Regions from separate parts of the Leisingera sp. G5_S3_59_S7 genome, predicted to be linked through region 2. Evidence: riboswitches for the same ligand, from Rfam matches in the RefSeq annotation. Region 2 holds a riboswitch; the other holds the start of a gene.
What was found. Region 2 has a riboswitch for thiamine pyrophosphate ahead of thiC (phosphomethylpyrimidine synthase ThiC). Riboswitches for the same ligand answer to the same signal wherever they lie in the genome.
Positions count from the first base shown of each region.

Region 1: it holds a riboswitch for thiamine pyrophosphate, as region 2 does, so the genes downstream of both, thiB (thiamine ABC transporter substrate binding subunit) here and thiC (phosphomethylpyrimidine synthase ThiC) in region 2, are expected to answer to the same signal.

Region 1 covers NZ_JBQKUH010000002.1:139,258-148,228, forward strand. Annotated here, with positions in the region: gene ACTRWG_RS01960 (DUF6552 family protein) at 1-243, shown strand, start outside; gene ACTRWG_RS01965 (DMT family transporter) at 250-1,185, opposite strand; gene ACTRWG_RS01970 (malonate--CoA ligase) at 1,281-2,783, shown strand; gene ACTRWG_RS01975 (cation efflux transmembrane domain-containing protein) at 2,872-3,510, opposite strand; gene ACTRWG_RS01980 (MerR family transcriptional regulator) at 3,584-4,000, shown strand; gene aroC (chorismate synthase) at 4,079-5,179, opposite strand; TPP riboswitch at 5,412-5,503, shown strand; gene thiB (thiamine ABC transporter substrate binding subunit) at 5,536-6,513, shown strand; gene ACTRWG_RS01995 (thiamine/thiamine pyrophosphate ABC transporter permease ThiP) at 6,489-8,045, shown strand; gene ACTRWG_RS02000 (thiamine ABC transporter ATP-binding protein) at 8,032-8,724, shown strand; gene ACTRWG_RS02005 (6,7-dimethyl-8-ribityllumazine synthase) at 8,770-8,971, opposite strand, start outside.
Region 2 covers NZ_JBQKUH010000013.1:40,155-49,125, forward strand. Annotated here, with positions in the region: gene ACTRWG_RS08455 (FAD-dependent oxidoreductase) at 1-184, opposite strand, end outside; gene thiC (phosphomethylpyrimidine synthase ThiC) at 181-1,995, opposite strand; TPP riboswitch at 2,133-2,261, opposite strand; gene bioB (biotin synthase BioB) at 2,475-3,452, shown strand; gene ACTRWG_RS08470 (8-amino-7-oxononanoate synthase) at 3,452-4,591, shown strand; gene bioD (dethiobiotin synthase) at 4,588-5,214, shown strand; gene bioA (adenosylmethionine--8-amino-7-oxononanoate transaminase) at 5,211-6,509, shown strand; gene ACTRWG_RS08485 (pimeloyl-ACP methyl esterase BioG family protein) at 6,512-7,129, shown strand; gene bioC (malonyl-ACP O-methyltransferase BioC) at 7,126-7,917, shown strand; gene ACTRWG_RS08495 (ABC transporter substrate-binding protein) at 8,100-8,971, shown strand, end outside.

The DNA of each region.
Region 1 (8,971 bases), on a different contig from region 2:
ATTCAAGCTCTGCCAAGAACAAGCGCATTGAACCCGGCCTTTGTGTTGAAATGGGTCGCGTCCATCGTGCAGATTCTTGGCTATTCTGCCACCGCCTGGGGTCTGCACCCGTGGAACATCTACTTGTTCCTTGCCGGTCTCACAGGCTGGTTCCTGGTCGGCGTGCTGTGGAATGACCGGGCGGTCATGCTGATCCACATCGTGGCGCTGGGCGCGATGATTGCGGGCTTTTGGTCAAGTTAGAGCCTTTTAGCCGCCCTTTGGATCGATCAGCGGCTTGGCCGTGCCGCGCCGCAGACCGAGCCGGTGCTCGCGCCAGATCACCAGCACATTGCCGGCGATCACCAGCGCAGCACCGGCCAGCATTACCAGCGTCGGCCATTCGTCGAACCAGATATATCCGATGATGATGGCAAAGATCATCGACGCGTAGTCATAGGGCGCCAGCATAGAGGCCGGGGCAAAGCGGTAAGAGGAGGTGACCAGGATCTGCGCCACCCCGCCGACCAGCCCGGCGCTGACCAGCAGCGCAGTGGTTTGCGCATCCGGCATCACCCAGCCGAAGGGGGCGGTCAGCAGTGCCAGGCCCGAAGCGGTCAGCGAGAAGTAGAATACGATGGCCGCGGTATGCTCCGACTGCACCATGCGGCGGATGTGGATCTGCACAAAGCCGCGGGCGACGGTGGCGCCGACCACCAGCAGCACCCCCAGCATGGCGCCATCCTCCAGATCGCCGCCAAGCCGCGGCCAGATCATGATCAGCACGCCCAACAGACCGATGGCCACGGCGGAGATCCGGACCATGCGGATGGTCTCGCCCAGGAACAGCGCTGCCAGGATCAGCGTGAAGATCGGGGTGGCATAGCCGATGGCGGTGACCTCCGGCAGCGGCAGCAGCGCCAGCCCCATGAAGGTCATCCCCATCGCCGAGGTGCCGACCAGCCCGCGCCACACGTGAAACATCGGTTTTTTGGTGATCAAACCGTGCCGCAGCTCTCCGCGCGCGATGAGCCAGGCAACGATGACCGGAATTGCAAAGAAGGAGCGGAAGAAGACGGCCTCGCCCGCCGGAACGGTCTCCGAGGTGGCCTTGATGATCCCGGACAGCGCAGTGAACAGCGCAATCGCGGTGACTTTCAGCAGGACCGCCAGCACAGGCCGATGCGATGTTAACGATTTCGCCATGCCGCGACCCTGCGCTCAAGCGCCGCAAAGATCAATGGCTTGATTTCGCTCCAACGCCGGGCGCAAATGGCGCCGGTTTAGACAGGAGCCCGCTTATGTATGACGCCAATCACCTGATCCGCCAGCTGCGCGAGTCCTCTCTGGGGCGTGAATACGATGTTTTTGCCCGCCTGCCGGACGGGAGCACGGTGACCTTTGGCGCGCTGTTTGCTGGCGCGGAACGGATGGCGGCGGCGCTGGCGGCCCAGGGGGTTCAGCCGGGCGACCGGGTGGCAGTGCAGGTCCAGAAAACCATTCGGGCGATTGAGCTTTACCTCGGCACAGTTATGGCCGGCGGCATTTTCCTGCCCTTGAACACCGCCTACACCGGGCCTGAGGTCGTTTATTTCGTTGGCGACGCGACGCCCCGGGTCGTGGTCTGCGATCCTGCGCGGCTGGAGGAGATCAGCGCAATCTCGGGCGCGGCGGAGGTTCTGACACTGGATGCGGCCGGGCAGGGCACCTTGCGTGATCTGGCGGACGGGCAGGGCGGCTTTGATCCGGTGGCCCGGCAGGCGGATGATCTTGCGGCGATCCTTTATACCTCCGGCACAACCGGCCGCTCAAAGGGGGCGATGCTGAGCCATGCGAACCTGGCCTCCAACTCGCTGACCCTGCGCGACACCTGGCGGTTCACCAAGGACGACGTGCTGATCCACGCGCTGCCGATCTTCCACACCCACGGGCTGTTTGTGGCGACCAATGTGGCGCTGCTCTCAGGCGCCCAGGTGGTTTTCTTGCCCGGCTTTGACGCCGATGCCATCCTTGAGGCGATGCCTTCGGCCACGGCGCTGATGGGGGTGCCAACATTCTATACCCGCCTGCTGACGGATGCGCGGCTGACGCGCGAGCGCGCTGCAAAAATGCGTCTGTTCATCTCCGGCTCTGCGCCCTTGCTGGTGGACACACATGAGCAATGGGAGGCCCGCACCGGCCACCGCATCCTGGAACGCTACGGGATGACCGAAACCAACATGAGCACCTCGAACCCTTATGAGGGCGAGCGCCGCGCGGGCACCGTAGGCTTCCCGCTGCCGGGGGTGGAGGCGCGGGTCATGAGGGACGGCGCCGAGGTGGCGGCTGGGGAGATCGGCGTGCTGGAGGTGCGCGGGCCGAATGTGTTTCAGGGCTATTGGCAGATGCCGGAAAAGACGGCGGAGGAGCTGCGTCCAGACGGCTGGTTTATCACCGGCGACATGGCAAGGATCGACGCCGACGGCTATGTCACCATTGTCGGGCGCGAGAAGGATCTGATCATCACCGGCGGCTTCAATGTCTACCCCAAGGAGGTCGAGAGCCTGATCGACGACCTGCCCGGTGTTCTGGAAAGCGCCGTCATCGGCGTGCCGCATTCCGATTTCGGCGAGGGCGTGGTGGCCGTGGTTGTGCCGGAGGGCGAGGGCACCAGCGTTGAGGCGATAACGGCCGCGCTCTCTGGCCAGCTGGCCAAGTTCAAACAGCCCAAGGAGATCATCCTGCTGGACGCGCTGCCGCGCAACACCATGGGCAAGGTGCAGAAGAAAGCCCTGCGCAAGGAATACGCAGGGCTTTTCTGCTAGTTTTCACCCACCCGGGCCGACGGCCCGGGCAGCGACCGTCCGTCCCCACGGGCGGGCGCTTCGCTTCCGCCCGCGGACGGTCTCTGCCCTAGTGCTGATGCGCTTCTGCGTGCGCCTCTTCTTCGCGCCATTCCCGCACCGCCTGCACCAGGATCTGGAAGGCGGAGTTCAGGAACAGACCGCCCATGATGCCGGCCACAATGAGGTCCGGCCAGCCGGTTGCGGTGCCCCAGACGCCAAGCGCCGCGATCATCACCGCCACATTGCCGATGGCGTCATTGCGCGAGCACAACCAGACAGAGCGCACATTGGCGTCGCCGTCCTTGTAGCGGGCCAGCAGCATGACCGAAATCAGGTTGGCCGCCAGCGCCATAAAGCCGATAACCCCCATGATCTGCGCCTGCGGCACGCCCACATAGAACACCTGATAGACCGTGGAGCCAAACACCCATGCGCCCATCAGCAGCAGGCTGATGCCCTTGCCCAGGGCCGCCAGTGCCCGGGTGCGCAGGGTGGCGCCGATCACCGCCAGCGAAATGCCATAGGTCAGCGCATCGCCCAGAAAGTCCAACGCGTCCGCCTTCAAGGCCTGGCTGCCGGACAGCTGGCCCGCCCCCATTTCCACCGCGAACATGCCGGCATTGATGGCGATCACCAGCCAAAGCCTGCGTTTATAGTCCGCCGATACCCCGTCAAACCGGGCCTCATGATTGCAGCAGCCTGCCATTGCTCTTGTCCTCATTCCTGATTCGGGATCAATGTAGGGCCTCTAGTCACTAGAGCTTCAAGAGGTTTCTGCCATGTTTTCCATCGGTCAGCTGTCCAAGGCCACTGGGGTGAAGGTGCCCACGATCCGCTATTACGAGGAGGTCGGCCTGCTGCCGCAGCCGGGCCGCAATGCCGGCAACCAGCGCCGCTACGGGCAGGATGGCATGGACGCGCTGGGCTTTATCAAGCACGCTCGCGACCTCGGCTTTTCGCTGGAGGACATCAAGGCGTTGATGGGCCTGGACGGGCATCTGGGCGATGACTGCGCCGAAGCCGACCGGATTGCCCGCAGCCAGCTGGCCAATGTCCGCGACCGGATCCGCAAGCTGGAGCAACTGGCGACCGAGCTGGAACGGATCAGCCACCTGTGCGATGGCGGCAACGGCGGCTGCTGCAAGGTGCTGACCGCGCTCGGCGACCACAGCCAATGCGCGGGCGAGCACGGTTGAGCGGCAAAAAAGGCGAAGCATGCAGCTGCAAACTTCGCCCTTGGAAAACGCAAAATCGTCCCTTTTAGAGCCTAAAATCTAGCCAATCCGGCCCTGGTTTTCACCGATCTGGCCGCGGTGCAGCAACAGATGGTCCAAAACCACGCAGGCCATCATCGCCTCGGCTACCGGCACCGCGCGGATGCCGACGCAGGGGTCGTGGCGGCCCTTGGTGATCACCTCGGTGGCGGAGCCGTCCTTGCGGATCGACTTGCGCGGGGTAAGAATCGAGGAGGTCGGCTTCACCGCAAAGCGCACCACCACGTCCTGCCCGGTGGAGATCCCGCCCAGGATGCCGCCGGCGTGGTTGGAAGAGTACTCGGGGCCGTTTTCACCCATGAAGATCTCATCAGCGTTTTCCGAACCTTTGAGGCGTGCGGCATTCATGCCCTCGCCGATTTCCACGCCCTTCACGGCGTTGATCGACATCATCGCGGCGGCCAGATCGGTGTCCAGCTTGCCATAAACCGGCGCGCCGATGCCGGCGGGAACGCCGCGGGCGACGACCTCAACTACGGCGCCCACCGAGTCGTGGTCTTTACGCAGGCGCTGCAGGTAGTCTTCCCACTCCTGCACCGCGCCTGCGTCGGGGATCCAGAAATCGTTCTGGTCAATCGCGCCCCAGTCAAAGCGGCTGCGGTCGATCTCCAGCTCGCCCATTCGGGTCATGTAGCCCTTGATCTCCAGCCCCGGCACCAGCGCCTTGATTGCTTCACGTGCAACACCGCCGGCTGCCACCCGCGCTGCCGTTTCGCGGGCAGAGGAGCGGCCGCCGCCGCGGTAGTCGCGGTTGCCGTATTTCTGGAAATAGGTGATGTCGGCATGGCCCGGACGGAAGGTCTGGGAAATCTCTCCGTAATCCTTGGAGCGCTGATCGGTGTTTTCGATCATCAGCTGGATCGGCGTGCCGGTGGACATGCCGTCGAACACGCCGGACAGGATCTTCACCGCGTCCGGCTCATTGCGCTGGGTGGTGTTCTTGTTCTGGCCTGGGCGGCGCTTGTCGAGCCACTGCTGCAGCATTTCCGGCTCCAGCGGCACATTCGGCGGGCAGCCGTCGACGGTGGCGCCAAGCGCGGGCCCGTGGCTCTCGCCCCAGGTGGTGACGCGGAAGAGGTGTCCAAAGCTGTTCATCGACATGAGGCGCGGTCTCCTTTGCGGGACGTGCTTAGCGGGCAGGGGGCTGTGCCTCAAGCGGATTCCTCTGCGGCAAAGGCGAGAGGGGGCGCTGCCCCCGCCGCCTGGGGCGGCTCCCCCGGGATATTTTCAGCCAGATGAACAAGGGGCCGGTGCTGGCAGCGGTCCAGTTTCACCAAGCCTTAGGTCCTGGCGGGGCTTTGGCTTGTCATTGCTGCGGCTGGGGCCTAATGTCCGCGCCACCTCGGGGTGCGCGCGAGCGCTGAGATGACACCCGTTGAACCTGAACCGGATCACACCGGCGGAGGGAAGGTACTGGACAGCCTCCACCCTTGCCCAAAGCCGCAAAGGAGGATGGCATGAAACATCTTGCATTTGCAGCGGGACTGCTTGGCGCCTCGGCAGCCTTTGCCGAAACGCCCGAACTCACTGTTTATACTTATGACAGCTTTGTTTCCGACTGGGGCCCCGGCCCGGCAGTGGAGAAGGCCTTTGAAGAGGTCTGCGGCTGCGACCTGAAACTGGTAAGCGCAGGCGACGGTGCCGCGCTCCTGGCGCGGATCAAGCTGGAGGGCGCGCGTTCCGACGCCGACGTGGTGCTGGGTCTCGACACCAACCTGACCGCTGCGGCCAAGGAAACCGGCCTGTTTGCCGAGCATTCGGTCAGCGCCGACTATGCAATGCCGGTAGACTGGAACGACGCGACATTTGTGCCGTATGACTGGGGCTACTTCGCCTTTGTTCATAACGCCGATGCCGCAGCGCCTGCGGATTTCAAGGCGCTGGCGGCCAGCGACAAGAGGATCGTTATTCAGGACCCGCGGTCCTCGACCCCCGGGCTGGGTCTGCTCTTGTGGGTCAAGGCCGCCTATGGCGACGAGGCGCCGGAGATCTGGAAGGGCCTGTCCGACAATGTCGTGACCGTGACCAAGGGCTGGTCCGAGGCCTACGGCATGTTCCTGGAAGGCGAGGCCGACATGGTTCTCTCCTACACCACCTCGCCCGCCTACCATCTGATTGCGGAGGAAGACGGCTCCAAGGCGGCGGCAGCCTTTGATGAGGGTCACTACATGCAGGTGGAAGTTGCCGGTAAACTGGCGAACACCGACCAGCCGGAGCTGGCCGACCAGTTCCTGGCCTTCATGGTGTCCGATGCGTTCCAGTCGGTCATCCCGACCACCAACTGGATGTATCCGGCGGTCACCCCGGCAGCAGGCCTGCCGGAAGGCTTTGAGACCCTGATCGCACCGGGAAAATCCCTGCTGCTGAGCGAAGCTGAGGCAGCGGAAGTGCGCGATGCGGCGCTGGACGAATGGCTGGACGCGCTCAGCCAGTAAGCGCCTTTCCCGGGATCAGCGCGGCCCTGCTGGTGGCAGCGCTGATCCTTGGAACCCTTGGGGCTGTTGCGCTCAGGGCTGAGGCTGGCACCGGGTTTGGCGCCAGCGACTGGGCCGCGCTGCGGTTCACTCTGACCCAGGCAAGCCTGTCGGCCCTTCTGAGTGTTGGTCTTGCCGCCCCGGTCGCCCGCGCGCTGGCGCGGCGGCGGTTTCCGGGGCGGAGCCTGCTGATTGCGCTGTTAGGGGCGCCCTTCATTCTTCCGGTCATTGTCGCGATTCTTGGCCTGCTTTCGGTCTTTGGGCGGGCTGGCTGGCTGAGCAGCCTGCTGGGTCTGTTCGGGCTGGAGCCGGTGCAGATCTACGGGCTGCACGGGGTGGTGCTGGCGCATGTGTTCTTCAACCTGCCGCTGGCGACCCGGCTGATCCTGCAGGGCTGGCAGGAGATCCCCGCCGAACGCTTCCGTCTGACGGCGCAGCTGGATGCCGGGCCGCTGGCGATGTGGCGGCTGCTGGAAGGCCCAATGCTGCGGCGGGTGGTGCCGGGCGCGCTGGCGGTAGTGTTTGCCATCTGCCTGTCCAGCTTTGCGGTGGCGCTGACCTTGGGCGGTGGGCCAAGGGCCACCACCATTGAACTCGCTATTTATCAGGCATTCCGATTCGATTTCGACTTGGGCCGCGCGGCGCTTTTGTCGGGCCTGCAACTGCTGCTGACCGCCGCCGCCGCTTTGGTGGCGTTGCGCGTGTCGGCGGGCGAGGGCTTTGGCTCCGGTCTCGACCGCGCGGTGCGGCGCTGGGACGGGCAAGGGGCGCTGGCGCGCAGCGCTGATGCTTTCTGGATTGTCCTGTCCGCGGCGTTCCTGCTGCTGCCGCTGGCGGCAATTACGCTGGCAGGTCTGCCGGGGATGGCAGATCTGAAAAGCAGTGTCTGGCAGGCTGCCGGAACCTCCATACTGGTTGCGGCTCTCAGCACGGTGATCCTGCTGGGACTTGCCTTGCCGATGGCCGCTGCCGTGGCGGCAGGCCGCAACGGCATGACCGAGCTGTCGGGCATCTTGGGCCTTGCAGCCTCGCCCTTGGTGATCGGCACCGGGCTGTTCATTCTGATCTATCCCATCGCGGACCCTTTTGCGCTGGCGCTGCCGGTGACGGCGCTCGTCAATGCGGTGATGGCGCTGCCCTTTGCCATGCGCATCCTGGTGCCCCGTGCGCGGGAGGTGCTGGGGCGGTACGGCCGCCTGTCGCTGTCGCTGGACATGCAGGGATGGGCCTTTGTCCGGCGTGTCTACCTGCCGCGGATGCGGGCGCAGACCGGGTTTGCGGCCGGTCTGGCGGCGGCCCTGTCGATGGGCGACCTCGGCGTGGTGGCGCTGTTTGCCGATCCGGATTTCGCAACGCTGCCCTTGCAGATCTACCGGCTGATGGGGGCCTACCGGATGGAGGCAGCGGCCGGCGCGGCACTGCTGCTGCTGCTGCTGTCGATGGGCGTATTCTGGATTCTGGACCGCGGAGGGCGCTGGCATGCTGAGGCTTGAGAACTGCCGGATAATGAACGGCGATTACGCGGTGGAGGCGGATCTGGAGATCGCAGCCGGTGCCTGCGTCGCGGTGATTGGCCCCTCCGGCGCCGGGAAATCCACGCTGGTGGAGGCTGTGGCCGGTTTCCTGCCCGTCACCCGCGGGCGCATCGCGTGGAATGGTGCGGACCTCACCAGCCAGCCTCCGGGTAAACGGCCGGTGGCGATGCTGTTTCAGGACGGCAACCTGTTTCCGCATCTGACCGTGGCACAGAACGTGGGCTTGGGGCTGCATGCGAACCTGAGGCTGAGCGCGGCGGAGTGGAGCCGGGTTGATGCCGCGCTGGAGCGGGTTGGCCTGGGCGGCATGGGCGGGCGTAAGCCTGCGGCGCTGTCCGGCGGGCAGCAAAGCCGGGTGGCGCTGGCGCGCGTGCTGGTGCAGGGGCGTGATATCCTGCTGCTGGATGAGCCCTTTGCCGCGCTCGGACCTGCGCTGAAGGCAGAGATGCTGGATCTGGTGGCGGAGCTGGCCCGCGAAAGCGGCGCAACGGTGCTGATGGTCAGCCACGATCCGAATGATGCGCGTCGGATTGCGGATCAGGTGGTGCTGGTGGCGGAGGGCAAGGCGCATCCGCCGCAAGCCACGGCGGAGCTGCTGGACAACCCGCCGCCGGCCTTGAAGGCGTATTTGGGGTGAGCCATGGCCGGGCCGGTTGCGGCCCGGCAGGCGCTGGCCTGTGGTTTATGCGGCCAGAGCGGCCTCCCGTGTCTTGGTGATCATCAGCGCGGCATTGGCGGCTTCGCGGCCCTTCTGCACGAAATGTTCGCGGTAGATCGCGATGTGGTGATCGGTTTCCTGGAAGTGGTGCGGGGTCAGCGAGACCGACAGCACCGGCACCCCGGTATCCATCCCGGCGCGCATCAGCCCGTCGACCACGGCCTGA
Region 2 (8,971 bases):
TGATCACCTCCTCCTCGGCGCTTTCGCGTTCGCACCAGGGCGCCAGCATGCCGCCTGCAAAGCGCGCGACGCTGCCGGCCCCGGGCGCCTCGCCCCGCTCATAAACGGTGACCGCCGCCCCGCGCTGCGCCAGTTCATAGGCGCAGGCGAGACCGGCGAGGCCCGCGCCTGCGATGGTGATCATTCCGCCGGTTCCACAGCTTCGGCAGCAGGGACATAGAGCTCACCGCCCTCGCGGAACTTGGCGGCCATCGCCTCCATGCCCTCTTTCTGCGCCTCGGCGCGGATGTCGTGGCTGATCCGCATGGAGCAGAACTTCGGCCCGCACATGGAGCAGAAATGCGCGACCTTATGGGCCTGTTTCGGCAGGGTCTGGTCGTGGAACTCGCGCGCGGTGTCCGGGTCCAGCGACAGGTTGAACTGATCCTCCCAGCGGAACTCGAACCGCGCGCGGCTCAGCGCATCGTCGCGGCGCTGGGCGCCCGGCAGCCCCTTGGCGAGGTCGGCAGCATGGGCAGCGATCTTGTAGGTGATCACCCCCGTCTTCACATCGTCGCGGTCGGGCAGGCCAAGATGCTCCTTCGGTGTCACGTAGCACAGCATTGCACAGCCGAACCAGCCGATCATCGCCGCCCCGATGCCGGAGGTGATATGGTCATAACCCGGCGCGATATCAGTGGTCAGCGGCCCCAGCGTGTAGAACGGCGCCTCGTGGCAGCACTCCAGCTGCTTGTCCATGTTCTCCTTGATCTTGTGCATGGCGACATGGCCCGGACCCTCGATCATCACCTGGCAATCCTTGGCCCAGGCGATCTTGGTCAACTCGCCCAGGGTTTCGAGCTCGGCAAATTGCGCCTCGTCATTGGCGTCTGCGATGGAGCCGGGGCGCAAGCCATCGCCCAGCGAGAAGGAGACGTCATACTGGCGGCAGATGTCGCAGATGTCCTCGAAATGCTCATAGAGGAAGCTCTCCTTGTGGTGATGCAGGCACCACTTCGCCATGATCGAGCCGCCGCGCGAGACGATCCCCGTCACCCGGTTCACCGTCATCGGCACCATGTGCAGCCGCACACCGGCATGGATGGTAAAATAGTCGACGCCCTGTTCCGCCTGCTCGATCAGCGTGTCGCGGAACACCTCCCACGTCAGGTCCTCGGCGATGCCGTTCACCTTTTCCAGCGCCTGGTAGATCGGCACGGTGCCGATCGGAACCGGAGAGTTGCGCACGATCCATTCGCGGGTGTTGTGGATGTTGCGGCCTGTCGACAGGTCCATCACCGTATCAGCCCCCCAGCGGATCGCCCAGACCAGCTTGTCGACCTCTTCCTCCATCGAGGAGGTGACGGCAGAGGTGCCCATGTTGGCGTTGATCTTCACCTTAAAATTGCGGCCGATGATCATCGGCTCGATTTCCGGGTGGTTGATGTTGGCCGGGATGATGGCGCGGCCCGCGGCGATTTCCTGGCGCACGAATTCCGGCGTCACGTAGTCGGGGATGTTGGCGCCGAAGTCATTGCCGTCACGGTTCGCGTAGCACGGCGACAGCTCGCGCAGCTGGTTTTCGCGGATCGCCACAAATTCCATCTCCGGTGTGATGATGCCCGCACGGGCATAGGCCAGCTGGGTCGGCGCCTTGCCGTCCTTGCCGCGCAGGGGGGCGGGTCTCACCGGGAACTCAGGCGTCAGCCGGTCGCCCTCGACAAATCCATTGTCCTCCGGCTTCACATCGCGGCCCTGGTAGCTCTCGACGTCGCCGCGCGCCTCAATCCACTGGCGGCGCAGCTGCGGCAGGCCCTGGCGGATGTCGGTCAGCACGTCCGGGTCGGTGTAGGGGCCGGAGCTGTCATAGACCGGCAACGGCGCCTCGCCCGCGGTAGGGTGGGTGGAGATCTCACGCATTGGCACGCGGATGTCCTGGTGGACCTCGCCGCTGACATAGATCTTGCGCGATGCGGGCAGGGCGCCCGTGGTGATCTTGGGATTGGGGACGTTCATCTGGTGTTCCTCCGGGGCTTCGGTTCAAAAACACCAATTGAGCCGGGACGGAGGAAAACGGGCAGGGGGGTGTACAGCCGGTGTACGGCCGGTGCACGCATGCTGCCTGTCCGAAACAGCGCTTGCCGCCGGGGCGCCGTGCGATGCTTCTTGCTTCCTACGCCAGTATCAACTGGGTCAGGTTCAAAGGGTCGCGCCGCCGGTCCGGGATACCCCGCACCATGACGCCTCTCAGTCCCTTGGGCGGGACTCCCCTGCGTGCCTATAGGGCTAGGGGAGGGGCGGGGTTCGCGTCAACCGGAATCTTTGTAGATTATTTTTTGGTATTAGTATCAGCGTGATACTGGACTTATGGGCGGGTTTTTGAGGCAAATCGCTGCAGCGCAGCTTTGATGCTTGATCGGCGGCTGCAAAATTATCTATAAAAACCAGCAACGCCATCCGCGCATGGCCAACAGGTATAGAGAACAGGAGACAGCATGCTGGACGCTGCACCCATCCGCACCGACTGGACCCGCGAGGAAGCGGAAGCGATTTACAATAAGCCATTCATGGACTTGCTGTTTCAGGCGCACACCGTGCACCGGCAGTATTTCGACCCCAATCAGGTGCAGAAATCCAAGCTGCTCAGCATCAAGACCGGCGGCTGCGCCGAGGATTGCGCCTATTGCTCGCAGTCGGCGCGCAACGGCGCGCAGCTCTCGGCCTCCAAGCTGATCGAGGTTCAGCGTGTGATCGCCGAGGCCAAGAAAGCTAAGGAAGGCGGCGCCACCCGTTACTGCATGGGCGCCGCCTGGCGCTCTCCCAAGGACCGCGACATGGCGGCTCTGGAGGCGATGGTGCAGGGCGTCAAGGACCTGGGTATGGAAACCTGCATGACCCTGGGCATGCTGGACGAGGAACAGGTGTTCCGCCTGCGCGACGCCGGTCTCGATTATTACAACCACAACATCGACACCTCGGAGCGCTACTACTCCGAGATCATCACCACCCGCACCTTCGCCGACCGGATCGACACCCTGAACCGAGTGCGCGAGGCGGGCATCAAGGTGTGCTCCGGCGGCATCGTCGGCATGGGCGAGCAGCAGCTGGACCGTATCGATATGATGCTGGCGCTGGCGACGCTGGAGGTGCACCCGGATTCGGTGCCGGTCAACATGCTGATCCCGATCGCCGATACGCCGCTGGCCAATGTCGAGAAGCTGGACCCGATCGAATTCGTCCGCTCGGTTGCTCTGGCCCGCATTCTGATGCCGAAATCGCACGTGCGCCTGTCCGCAGGCCGCACCGATATGTCGGACGAGATGCAGGCGATGTGCTTCTTTGCCGGGGCCAACTCGATCTTTGTCGGCGACACGCTGCTGACTGCCGACAACCCCGAAGAGGACAAGGACCAGCAGCTGTTCGACCGTCTGGGCATCACCGCCATGGCCGCGGGCTGCGACGGCAGCCGCTGATGGCGGGCGCCTTCCCCAGGCATGAGAAATCGCTGGAAGCGCTGCGCACGCGCGGACGCTACCGGCAGCTGATGCCGCGGGAAGGGCATGACTTCGCCTCCAATGACTACCTTGGGCTGGCGTGCAGCGATGTGATGCGCGCCGCCGCAGCCGATGCGCTGGCGCGCGGTGTGCCGGTGGGGGCAGGCGGCGCGCGCCTGCTGCGCGGCAATGACGCGGAACACCAGCTTCTGGAGGCTGAGGCAGCGGAGTTCTTCGGCACCGAGGCCGCGCTGTTCATGGGCGGCGGCTTTAATGCCAATCAGGCGATCTTCTCTACCCTGCCGCAACTGGGCGATCTGGTGCTCTATGACGCGCTGATCCATGCGAGCACTCACGACGGAATGCGGCTGGGCCGGGCGGAGACCCGCAGCTTTGCGCATGGCGATGTGGAAGACGCGGCGCGGGTGCTGAAAGAGTGGCGCGCGGCGGGCGGCACCGGTCAGGTCTGGATCGCGGTTGAGGCGGTTTATTCCATGGACGGCGACCTCGCGCCGCTGGACGCGCTGATGGCACTGGCCGATGCGGACGGCGCAGTGCTGGTGGTGGATGAGGCGCATTCAACGGGCGTGTTCGGCGATTTGGGCCGCGGGCTGGCGTATGAGATCGCGCACCGGCCAAACGTCCTGAGCCTGCACACCTGCGGCAAGGCGCTGGGGGCCTCCGGCGCTTTGATCTGCGGTCAGCGGGTGCTGATTGAGACGCTGATCAACAAGGCGCGCGGGTTTATCTTTGCCACCGCCCCGTCACCCTTGAACGCGGCACTGGTGCGGGCGGCCTTGCAGGAGCTGCAGCAGAACCCAAGCCGCCGCGAGCAAGCGTGGCAGGGGATCACCCATGCCCAAGGTGAAGCCAAACGCCTGTGCGGGCTGGAGGGTTTCCAAAGCCAGATCCTGCCGGTGGTGATCGGTGACGACAAGCGCTCCATGGCGCTGGCCTCCGCTATGCAGGCCCGCGGCTATGACATTCGCGGCATCCGCCCGCCGACCGTGCCACGCGGCACCTCGCGGCTGCGGCTGTCGATCACGCTGAACACGGGGGCAGGGGTCATCACCGCGATGTTCGAAGACCTCGCCCGGGAAATGGAGAATGGGGCATGAGCGCGCTGATCGTCACCGGGACCGATACAGGCATTGGCAAGACCGTCTTCTCGGCCGGCCTGGTGCAGGCCCTGGGCGCAACCTACTGGAAGCCGGTGCAATCCGGACTGGAAGAGGAGACCGACAGCCAGATCGTCTCCCGCCTGTCGGGCCGCCCGGCGCTGCCTGAAGGGTATCTTCTGCAACTGCCAGCCTCGCCGCATCTGTCGGCAGAGGCCGAGGGCGTGGAGATCGACCCGGATTCGCTGTCTTTGCCTGAGGCCGATGGCGTGCTGGTGGCCGAAGGCGCAGGCGGGCTGATGGTGCCGCTGAACCGCAAGGTGCTGTATCTCGATCTGTTCGCCCGCTGGGGCGCGCCGGTGATCCTCTGCGCGCGGACCCAGCTGGGCACGATCAACCACACGCTGCTGTCGCTGAAAGCCCTGCGCGATGCGGGCTGCCCGGTTGCGGGCGTGGCCTTCATCGGCGACGCGGAGCCGGCGGTGGAGGAAACCATCTGCCAATTCGGCCAAGTGGCGCACCTGGGGCGGCTGCCGGTGCTTGGCGAGCTGACCTCTGACGCGCTGGCCGTGGCCTTTCAGGCCAGCATCCGGGTGGACCTGATCAAGGAGGTGCTGTCATGAGTGCCGCAGACCTCACCCAGCTGGAGTTTGACCAGCAGCACCTCTGGCATCCCTACACCAATGTCGCCAAGCCCGGTCCGACGTTCGTCGTGAAGGAGAGCGAGGGTGTTTACATCACTCTGGACGACGGTACCCGGCTGATCGACGCCATGTCGTCCTGGTGGTGCATGATGCACGGCCACAAGAATCCGGCGATCACCAAGGCCATTCACGACCAGCTCGACACCCTGCCGCATGTGATGTTCGGCGGGCTGACCCATGACCCGGCGATTGACCTGGGCCGCAAGCTGCTGGAGATCACCCCCGAAAGCCTCACGCGCATTTTCTATTGTGATTCAGGCTCGGTCTCGGTCGAGGTGGCGATGAAGATGGCGGTGCAGTACCAGCACGCGATCGGCCAGCCGGATCGCAAGGAGTTTGCCACCATCCGCTCCGGCTATCACGGCGATACCTGGAAGGCGATGAGCGTTTGCGACCCGGACACCGGCATGCACCATCTGTTTCAGGGCGCGCTGAGCGTGCAGCATTTCGTCTCCCGCCCGCCGAACCGCATTAATGAGGACTGGAATGACGACCCGGCGCAAAACGGTCTGGGAGAACTGCGTGCCGTGCTGGAAGCCAACGCGCAGAAGATCGCAGCCTTCATTCTGGAGCCCGTGGTGCAGGGCACCGGCGGCATGTATTTCTACCACCCGGAGTATCTGAATCAGGCGCGTGCAATGTGCGATGAGCTGGGCATCCTCTTGATCTTCGACGAGATCGCCACCGGTTTCGCCCGCACGGGCGAGCTGTTCGCCACAAATTTCTGCACCGTCGAGCCGGATATCATCTGCCTCGGCAAGGGCCTGACCGGCGGCCATATCTCTTTCGCCTGCACCATGACCAATGACCGCGTGGCCGAAGGCATCGGCGGCGGCAATCCCGGTTTGTTCATGCACGGGCCGACTTACATGGGCAACCCGCTGGCCTGTGCGGCCGCGAAGGCCTCGCTGGACCTGCTGACCGGCCAGGACTGGCGCGGCACGGTGGCGGCTATCGGCGAGCAGATGGAGGCGGAGCTGGCGCCTGCGCGCGGCCTGCCCAATGTGGCGGACGTGCGGGTGCTGGGCGCCATCGGTGTGATTGAGATGAAGCACCGGGTTTCCGCAGACGAGGCGCACGCCCGCGCGCATGAGATGGGCGTCTTCCTGCGCCCCTTCGGGACTAACATCTACACCATGCCGCCCTTCATCACGGCGCCGGATCAGCTCAGCGAAATCACCGCGGGCATGCTGCGGCTGGCGCGGGAGCTGTAGGCATGGAATTCCGCTGGCTCAAACACAACAGCGCAGCCGAGGCCATCGTGGTCTTTGGCGGCTGGGCTGTGGGGCCAGAGGTGTTCTGGCATCTGGATGGCCCGCAGGACATCCTGTTTGCCAGCGGTTACAGCGATCTGAACGCGGAGCTGCCGGACCTGTCGGGCTATGAACGGATCAGCCTGCTGGCGTGGTCGTTCGGCGTGGCGGCCTATGCACACTGGCAGCAGGGGCGGCCGGATCCGTTCCAGCGCAAGGTGGCGGTGAACGGCAGCCTGAAACCGGTGAACCGCAGCGCGGGCATTCCGCCCGCGGTCTTCCGCAAAACGGCTGAGACGCTGAGCCTGGAAAGCTTTCAGAGCTTCCTGACGCGCGTCTTCGGGCAGCCTCAGCCCCCTGAGCCGCTGGATGCGGACGCGCTCCGGGCTGAGCTGCTGGCAGTGGAGCGGCGCGGCGACGCTCCGCAAACGCGGTTCGACCGGGTCTGGATCAGCACCGGCGACAAGATTTTTCCGCCCGCCAACCTGGAACGGGCCTGGGCGGGGCAGGCAGTCAGCCTGATCGACGCGCCGCACGCGCCATTCGGCCAGTTCGCGGCGTGGGAGGCGCTGTTGCAATGAAAGACATGACGCCTCCTCAGCTGGACCAGTCGCGGGTCCGGCAAAGCTTCCGCCGCGGGCTGCAAAGCTATCACCGCACCGCCTCGGTGCAGGCGGATATTGCCGCACGGCTGGCAGACTTGCTGCAGGCCCAGGGCGCGCCCGGGCAATTCGAGACTGCTTTGGAATTCGGCTGCGGCACCGGCCACCTGACCCGGCAGCTGGTGCAGCGGTTCGAAATTGGCAGCCTGCTGCTGAACGATCTGGTGCCGGAAGCGGCGTCCGCCTTGCAGGATTTCGGGGGCGCTGCGCCGGTTCAGGCCCGGTTCAAAGCCGGGCCGGTCGAAAGCCTGCCGCTGCCGCACGGGCTGGATCTGATCGCCTCGGCCTCCACCGTGCAATGGATTCCGGACCTGCCGGCGCTGACGGCGCGGCTGGCGGCACGGCTGAAGCCCGGCGGATGGCTGGCGCTTTCGGGCTTCGGGCGCGGGCAGTTTCGCGAGCTGGCGGCGTTGGGCTCCGCGGCCGCCGCGCCCAGCTACCTGGATGCCGCGGAGTGGCGGCCGGTGCTGCCGCAATGCCTGGATCTGCTGGCGGTCAAACAGGCGCCGGTGGTGCTGGAATTCGACAGCGCGCTGGCGCTGCTGCGGCATTTGCGCCAGACCGGCGTCAACGGCCATGCCCAGCAAAGCTGGTCCCGCCGGCATCTGCGCGACTTTGAGGACGCTTACCGGGCGCGGTTCGGCTGCGATGGAAAGCTGCCGCTGACCTATGATCCGGTGCTGCTGGTGGCCCGGCGCACCGCCTGACCGGTTGGCGCTGTTCCCGCGGCGCGATGCGCGCTTGAAGCAAGTTTTAGGCTTTTTTCTATTCTTTCGCGAAGCCGCCCCGCCGCAGCGTTAATCTTTGTCAATGTCCCCCTGTTATGCCGGACCCTGAGCTGCGCCTGCGCGCGGCACGTGGGAAGACTGGCAGTACGGGAGTGACGCCAATGAAAGTCAAAGCGTTTACGGCAGCGCTGGCGGCGCTGGCAGTTTCGGGGGCCGTTGAAGCGGCCGATATGGGGGATGTGGAAACGCCCATCCGCCTGTCGCTGAACAATTGGACCGGCCAGCGCCTGTCGACCTATATCGCGGGCGGGATGCTGGAGGAGGCAGGCTATACGGTCGAATATGTCGAGGCGGATCAGGGCGCCTTGTACGAGCAGATTGCCACTGGCGAGCTGCATGCCATGGTGGAGATCTGGACTACCAGCAATCCCGACGAATACATCGCAGCGCGGGAGGCTGGCCGGGTAGAAGAACTGGGCGACCTGGGGCTGGATGCACGCAACGGCGTGGTTTACCCGCCCTATGTGGCGCAGATGTGCCCGGGGCTGCCCAACTGGGAAGCGTTGCGTGAGTGTGCCAGCATCTTCTCCGAAGACGGCAACGGCAAGCGCGGGCGCTACCTGGCCTATCCGGAATCCTGGGGCTCGCCCGGGGCGGACCGGATCCGGGCGCTGGATCTGCCGTTTGACGTGGTCGCGGCCGAGTCCGAGGCGGCGATGATCGAGGAGTTCCAGCAGGCCTACAAGGACAAGCGCCCGGTGATCGCCACCTTCTGGGCACCGCACTGGGCGATGTCATCTTATGCGCTGCAATTCGTGCGGTTGCCCAAGCCGGAGCCGGCCTGCTACAGCGACCCGTCTTGGGGGCCGAACCCAAAGGCCACCGGCGATTGCGACTTTGCCCGCGGCGGCGTGGTCAAGGCCAGCTGGTCCGGCTTCAAGGGCCGCTGGCCCGCAGCCCATGAAATCCTCAAGAACTACGAGCTGAGCATCTGGGACCAGCAGCCGCTGATCGGGCTGGTGGATGTGCGGGG